Regions from separate parts of the Variovorax sp. GW823-FHT04B03 genome, predicted to be linked through region 1. Evidence: riboswitches for the same ligand, from Rfam matches in the RefSeq annotation. Region 1 holds a riboswitch; the other holds the start of a gene.
What was found. A riboswitch is a leader RNA that binds a small molecule or an ion and turns the genes downstream of it on or off. The one in region 1 is predicted to bind cobalamin.
Positions count from the first base shown of each region.

Region 2: it holds a riboswitch for cobalamin, as region 1 does, so the genes downstream of both, AC1RAD_RS12055 (TonB-dependent receptor) here and AC1RAD_RS14510 (TonB-dependent receptor domain-containing protein) in region 1, are expected to answer to the same signal.

Region 1 covers NZ_JBXAIT010000003.1:296,406-300,023, reverse strand. The annotation lists gene AC1RAD_RS14525 (sulfite exporter TauE/SafE family protein) at 66-893, opposite strand; gene AC1RAD_RS14520 (cell division protein ZapA) at 1,186-1,521, opposite strand; gene AC1RAD_RS14515 (hypothetical protein) at 1,518-1,745, opposite strand; cobalamin riboswitch at 1,877-2,117, shown strand; gene AC1RAD_RS14510 (TonB-dependent receptor domain-containing protein) at 2,190-3,618, shown strand, end outside.
Region 2 covers NZ_JBXAIT010000002.1:700,029-703,646, reverse strand. The annotation lists gene AC1RAD_RS12070 (cation:proton antiporter domain-containing protein) at 1-834, shown strand, start outside; gene AC1RAD_RS12065 (hypothetical protein) at 839-1,246, opposite strand; gene AC1RAD_RS12060 (hypothetical protein) at 1,402-1,623, shown strand; cobalamin riboswitch at 1,705-1,987, shown strand; gene AC1RAD_RS12055 (TonB-dependent receptor) at 2,278-3,618, shown strand, end outside.

The DNA.
Region 1 (3,618 bases):
TTCTACGACTGTGAACAAGTGCCGCATAGGATGGCACAGGAAAGCCACGGGGTGTTTGATATGCCTCAGCCCCGCAGGCCCTTCCAGAGCATGTAGGCGGCCAGCAGGTACAGGATGCTCGCGAACACGCGCTTGAGCTTCTTCACCGGCAGGCTGTGCGCGGCCCTGGCGCCCAGCGGCGCGGTGAACACGCTGCAGGCCGCGATCACCACGAGCGCGGGTAGCCAGATGTAGCCGAAGGCGCCGGCCGGCAGGCCCTGCACCGACTGGCCGCTGAGCACGTAGCCCAGCACGTTGGCCACCGCAATGGGAAAGCCCAGCGCCGCGCTGGTCGCCACCGCGTTGTGGATCGCCACGTTGCACCAGGTCATGAACGGCACGCTGATGAAGCCGCCGCCCGCGCCCACCAGGCCCGAGATGAAGCCGATGACGCCGCCCGCCGCGAGCTGGCCGCCGGTGCCGGGCATCTGGCGCGTGGGCTTGGGCTTCTTGTCGAGGAACATCTGCGTGGCCGAGAAGCCCACGAACAGCGCGAAGAAGATGGCCAGCGCCGTGCCCTTGAGCAGCGCGAACACGCCCAGGCTGCCCGCGAGGCTGCCGATCACGATGCCGGGGGCCAGGCGCTGCACGATGTCCCAGCGCACCGCGCCGCGCTTGTGGTGCGCGCGCACGCTGGACACCGACGTGAAGATGATCGTCGCCATCGAGGTCGCGATTGCCATCTTCACCGCCAAGTCGGCCGGCACGCCGCGCTGACCCATGATGATCGTGATGAACGGCACCATCAGCATGCCGCCGCCGATGCCCAGCAGGCCGGCGAGGAAACCGGTGCCCAGGCCGAGCGCGGCGAGTTCGGCGATCAGGAGCGGGTCGAGCAGGGCGGCGAGGTTCACGGGAGGATGGGGAAAGAACGAGCGGCTGAAAAAGCAACGGCCCCGTGCGGTGAAGCAGGGGGCCGTGGCGGGAAAAGGTGTCTGCAGATGGTGTGCCGGACCCGCATCCTGAACCAGGGTTCAGGTGGGCGAGGGCAGCAGGACTTCGGGTTCATCTGACGCGAGATGATCACGCCCGTCAAGCGATGTACCAAGCCCGGCTCCGGAGAGCATTGGAACAAGGAAATATTAAGCCCGACACGTCTGCAGACAAAACGGATTTTACGCCCCGGATGTGCCGGGCCGCGTGCCCTCAGAGCAAATGTCCATCGCCCGCCAGGGCCTGATCGAGTCTCTGAATGAGCTGGGCCGCCTTCGGGTCGGTGTCGGTGGCGGTTTCTTCCGTGCTGCTGGCCGCGACGGGGGCCGGTGCGGCGGCAGCAGCGGCCTGTTGGGCCGCGAGATCGAAAGCCAGGTTCAGCGAGGCGAGCACCGCGATGCGGTCGCGGGCCTTCACCTTGCCCGCGTCGCGGATCTTGCACATGGCCGCGTCCACGCGGTCGACGGCCTCGCGCAGTTGCGCTTCGCCGCCGTCGGGACAGCCGAGCAAATAGCTCTGGCCCATGATCTGTACTTCAATCTGCTTCATGCGTGATGGGAATCTTCGGAAGGGGGTTCGGCCGGCAGCCGTTCGAGCAGGGCATCGAGGCGGGTGCGGGCCGCGGCGAGCCGCGACTTCAGGCCGTCGCGTTCACGCGTGAGCGCATCGACCTGTTCCTGCAGCAGCGCGTTGGTGCGCTGCACCTCTTCGTGACGCACGAGCAGGCGTTCCACACGCTCGGCGATCTGGTCGATGGGGCTGGAGGCGGGCATGGTTGGCGATTGTAGTTTCCCGGGAATTCGGAACATCCGGCGCACCGCGCGGGCGCGCGCCGGACGTGGCCGAGATTCTGGGGCCTGCGCCGCCAGTGATCAAACCGGGTGTGGCGTGGCCGCCCCGTGGGCCTAAAATCCTGCCCGTTGGTGCTCGCGGCGTGGTTCGCACGGCGCAGTTCAACGGGAAGCAGGAGTGGACGCCCCCCGGGGCCGAAGCCGCCTGCGCTGCCCCCGCAACGGTCAAGCAGACGACGCCGCAACGCGTCACCCCTTTCCATCCAGCCACTGGGCGCCCTGAAACAGGTGCCTGGGAAGGCGGCAAAGGGTCGATCTGCCAGCCCGGATACCGGCCAACAAGGCGGCTGCCGCATCGGCAGCCATGACGCCCATGGCGCCGGCGGGGAAGCCGGCCAGGGCATAGAAGTTCGTTCGGTTCACCCCATGATTTCCTGTGTTTCCCTCTCCAGCGGCCGCGCCAGCGTGCGCCGCAACCGTCCCGCGTGCCTGCCGCTGACACTTGCCCTGGCTTCGGCCTTCGGCGGCCTGGCCCTGGTGCCGCTGGCCGCGCAGGCGCAAGCCGCCGCAGCAGCACCTGCCACGCTCGACGAGACCGTCGTCACCGCCAACCGCACGCCGCAGGCGCTGTCGGACCTGGTGGGCGATGTCTCCATCGTCGACCGCAAGACCATCGAGCGCAGCGGCGCGACCGGCGTGGCCGACGTGCTGGCGCGCCTGCCGGGCATGGAGATCTCGCGCAGCGGCGGCGTGGGCAACGCCACCAGCGTGTTCATCCGCGGCGCCGAATCGCGCTTCACCGCGGTCTACCTCGATGGCGTGCGCATCGATTCGCAATCGACCGGCGGCGCCGGTTGGGAAGGCATTCCGCTCGCGCAGATCGACCGCATCGAAGTGCTGCGCGGCCCGGCCGCCGCCGTGTACGGCTCGGACGCCGTGGGCGGCGTGATCCAGCTCTTCACCAAGCGCGGCGAGGAGGGCGTGTCGCCCTACGCCGGCATCGGCTTCGGCAGCCACGGCCTGCGCCGGATCGAAGGCGGCGTGAGCGGCAAGTCGGGCCTGCTCGACTACTCGTTCGGCGTGGCGCACGAGGAAAGCAAGGGCTTCAACATCCAGCCGATCGCCAAGCGCACGCCCTCGAAGGACGGCTTCACCAACCCCGACCGCGACGGCTACCGCAGCACCTCGGGCAACCTGAAGCTGGGTTTCCAGATCACGCCCGACCAGCGCATCGACGCCACCTTGCTCACCAGCAACACCGAAACGGCCTACGACCCGTCGGTGAGCTTTCGCACCAAGCCGCCGATCACCTTCCGCAACGACGTGTCGACCAACGAACTGCGCACCGCCGGCCTGACCTGGTCGGCCAAGTGGAACGACATCTACAGCACCCGCCTGCAGGTGACCGATTCGCAGACCGTCTACAAGACCCAGCCCTCGTTCTATCGCACCGAAACCCGCCTGCGCGGCTACCTGTTCCAGAACGAATTCCGTTTCGGCGCGCACCTGGTGACCGCCACGCTCGAGCGCCGCGAAGACGCGCTCGAGAACGCGCCGACCACCTCGGCCAAGCTGTTCTCGCGCGACCGCTCGCAGAACGCCGCCGCACTGGGCTACGGCTACGTGCAGGGCCCGCATTCGCTGCAGCTGCATGTGCGCCATGACGACGACAGCGAGTTCGGCGGCAAGACCACCGGCAGCGCCGCCTACGGCTACGCGATTACGCCGAGCCTGCGCGCCACCGTGTCGGCCGGCACCGCGTTCCGCGCGCCCACGCTGTACCAGCGCTTCAGCGAATACGGCCTGGCGAGCCTGCAGCCCGAGTCGAGCCGCAACGTCGAGCTGGGCCTGCAGT
Region 2 (3,618 bases), on a different contig from region 1:
GTCGGCATGCTGTTCGACCCGTCGGTGCTGCTGGAGCGCCCGCTGCAGGTGCTGGCCGTGGTGCTGGTGATCGTGCTGGGCAAGTCGCTCGCGGCCTGTGCGCTGGTGCTGGTGTTCCGCTACCCGCTGGCCACCGCGCTCACGGTGAGCGCGAGCCTGGCGCAGATCGGCGAGTTCTCGTTCATCCTGGCCGGGCTGGGCGTGTCGCTCGGCCTGCTGCCGGTGGAAGGGCAGAGCCTGGTGCTGGCGGGCGCGCTGATCTCCATCGCCACCAACCCGCTGTGGTTCAGCCTCATCGCGCCGCTGCAGAAATGGCTGCACGCGCATTCGAAGTTCGCACGCGAACTCGACGCGCGCAGCGACCCGCTGGCCGAGCTGCCCATGACCACCGAGGCCAAGTACCTGTCGCGCCAGGTGGTGCTGGTCGGCTACGGCCGGGTGGGCCGGCGCATCGCCGCCGAGCTCGAGACGAACGACATCCCCTACGTGGTGGCCGAGCAGAACCGCGAGCTGGTCGAGAAGCTGCGCGAGGCCGGCATCCCGGCCGTGTGGGGCGACGCGGCCGACCCGGCGGTGCTGATCCAGGCGCACGTGGCGCGCGCCCGTGTGCTCGTGGTGGCCACGCCCGACGCCATGAACGTGCGCCAGATGATCGAAACCGCGCGCACGCTGAACCCCACCATCCAGACCGTGGTGCGCAGCCACAACGAGCAGGAAGCCCGCCTGCTGGCCGCCGAAACCGACGCGAAGGTGTTCCTGGGCGAACAGGAACTCGCCCAGGCCATGGCCCGCGATGTGGTGCAGCGCGCCGCCGCGATGGCGGTGCCGGCTTGACGATTCAAAGGTCCTCGATCACCAGCGTGCGATAACGCTCGGCGATCGAGTAGGGCACGGTACGCACCAGTTCCATCACGCGCTCGGTGATGGCGCCGTCCTTGGTGCGGATCAGCAGGCCCGTGTGGCCTTCGTGGGCCAGCTGGATGAAGGCGCGCACCGTGTCGCCGTCGGTGCCGGCGGAGGGCAGGGGGCTGTGCGAGGCATGCACGGTCGGCGCGATTTCCGCCAGGACGGTTTCGGCCGGTATCAGGTAGACCTCGTCGCCGCTCACGATGCCTTTCGCGATCAGCCCGTGGCCGATGCGGCTGGCGTCTTCGACGCTCGGAAACATCACCAGGGAGTAACCGGTCGGGTAGAACGCGCCACCGAAGGCGGCGCGCATGTTGGGTTCAAGCGTGAAATGTTTCATGCTGACTCCTTGTTCTGATGCAACTCCCCACCCCTAACATTAGGCCGCGCGGCGTCCATGCACTGTAGGAGAACCCCTAGTACTGACGCTGACAACCGCGCCAGCCCCCGGCCCGTTCAAAGGCGGGTTCATTCCCTGTTTCATTTCTGACCGTCATGCCTTCGCCGAGAGACATCGCACTCACCGTCCACGAACTGGAAGAAGGGGAGTTCTACTGGGTGCTGATGGAGGCCGTGGACGGCTCGCCCGGCGACTCCACCCATGTGTACGTGCCGCTCGAAGCCGCCCACGAGCCCTACGCCACGTATTCGAATGCGCTGGTGGCCGGCGTGGCGGTGCTGCGGCGGCTGTTCGGGCCCGACGGCAAGCCCGCCTGACGGGGCCCGCAGGGGCGCCGCCGCAGGGCGCTCCCTATAATCCCGGCGGTTGGAAACATTGGTTCACACCGGTGTCGTCCAACACCCCACGGTTCGAAGGTGCCCTGCACGACCAGTCACAGGATTGGCGGCGGGGTTAAACGGGAAGCAGGTGCGAGGCGTCGTTTTTTCGAACGACCCTTCCATTCCTGCGCTGCCCCCGCAACGGTCAGCGGACATCGACACCCTCAGGCCCCGGCGATCTTTCGCTGGGGCAGCCACTGCGCTTCGGCGTGGGAAGGCGAGGGCTTCGGCGCCGAGGTGCATGCATTGCATCCCGACGCACTCCGCGAGCCCGGATACCGGCCTTCGCAACCGCCTTCGGATGCTGCGGGAGTGCGTGTCCGGGCCTGCCGCTTTTCCCTCGCGCGAAACGGCACCGCCCCTCGTCTCTTCTCCCTCGGCGTCCGCGATCGGTCAGGAGCCTGCGGGGACGCGGGCCACAGGAGAAGTCGGATGAATCGCATTGCATCGCCACCGCGCGATCGCTCGGGCCCACCCCTGCAGCGGGCGCGCCTTTCGGGTCTTTCAGGTCTTTCGCTGGGGCTCGGCCTCGCATGCGGGCCCGCCCTGGCCCAATCGGGCGACACAACCGGTCGCCCCAGCCTCACGCCCGTGCAGGTCGAAGCCAGCCGCCACACGCCGCTGGCCCTGGACGAACCCACGCAGACCGGCAGCCGCCTGGGCCTCACGCCGCTCGAAACGCCGGCCAGCATCGAGGTGCTCACTGGCGACACCATCCGCGCGCGCGGCGACGTGTCGGTGGTCGAGGCCGCGAGCCGCGCCACCGGCATCACGGGCTCGCCCGCGCCGGGCAACGGCGGTTCGTCGCTGTCGGCGCGCGGCTTCAACGGCCACGGCTCGGTGATGCAGCTGTACGACGGCACGCGCCTGTATGTGGGCGCGGGCACCGTCACCTTCCCGTTCGAAACCTGGTCGACCGACCGCATCGAGGTGCTGCGCGGCGCCGCCTCGGTGATGTTCGGTGAAGGCGCCATCGGCGGCGCGATCAACGTGGTGCCCAAGAAGCCCACGCGCGGCCCGATTCGCAACGAGGCGCTCGTGACCGTCGGCTCCGACGCCACGCGCCAGGTCGCCTTCGGCAGCGGCGGGGCGATCAACGACATGCTCTCGTACCGCTTCGACATCAGCCACCGCAAGACCGACGGCTTCATGCAGCGCGGCGAGGCCGAGAGCCTGGCGGTGGGCGGTGCGGTGCGGCTCGATGTGTCGCCGCGGCTGCAGTTCACGCTCTCGCACGACGAGGGCCGCCAGACGCCGCAGCGCTACTTCGGCGTGCCGCTCGTCAACGGCCGCCTGAGCAGCCTGAACCGCGAACAGAACTACAACCTCGACGACGCCGAGGTCAAGTACCGCGACCGCTGGACCCGCCTCGATGCGCAGTGGACGCCCAACGACGCCGTCACCGTGCGCAACCAGCTCTATCGCCTGGACAGCAAGCGCCATTGGCGCGACAGCGAAACCTACACCTACAGCGCCACCACGAACCGCGTGACGCGCGGCGACTACCTGGAGATCGGCCACGACCAGGAACAGATCGGCAACCGCACCGACGCCACCTTCAAGCACGCGCTGTTCGGCCTGAAGAACCAGGTGCTGGTGGGCTTCGACGCCAACCGCATCGACTTCCTGAATTCGAGCGACACGCCCTATGGCGGGCGCTCGGTGGTCGACGCCTTCGTCTTCAACCCCGGCTATTACGTCTCGCCCACGCCCTACCTGCCGCGCTACAAGACCAAGACCAGCACCTACGCCTTCTTCGCCGAAGACAAGCTGGCCTTCAACGAGCAATGGTCGGTGGTCGGCAGCCTGCGCTGGGACCACGCGAAGATCGTGCGCACCGACCCGCAGAACCGCGCCCCGCGCCTGGACAAGACTTTCGAGTACGCCACCGGCCGCCTGGGCGTGGTCTACGCGCCCGACGCCGCACAGTCG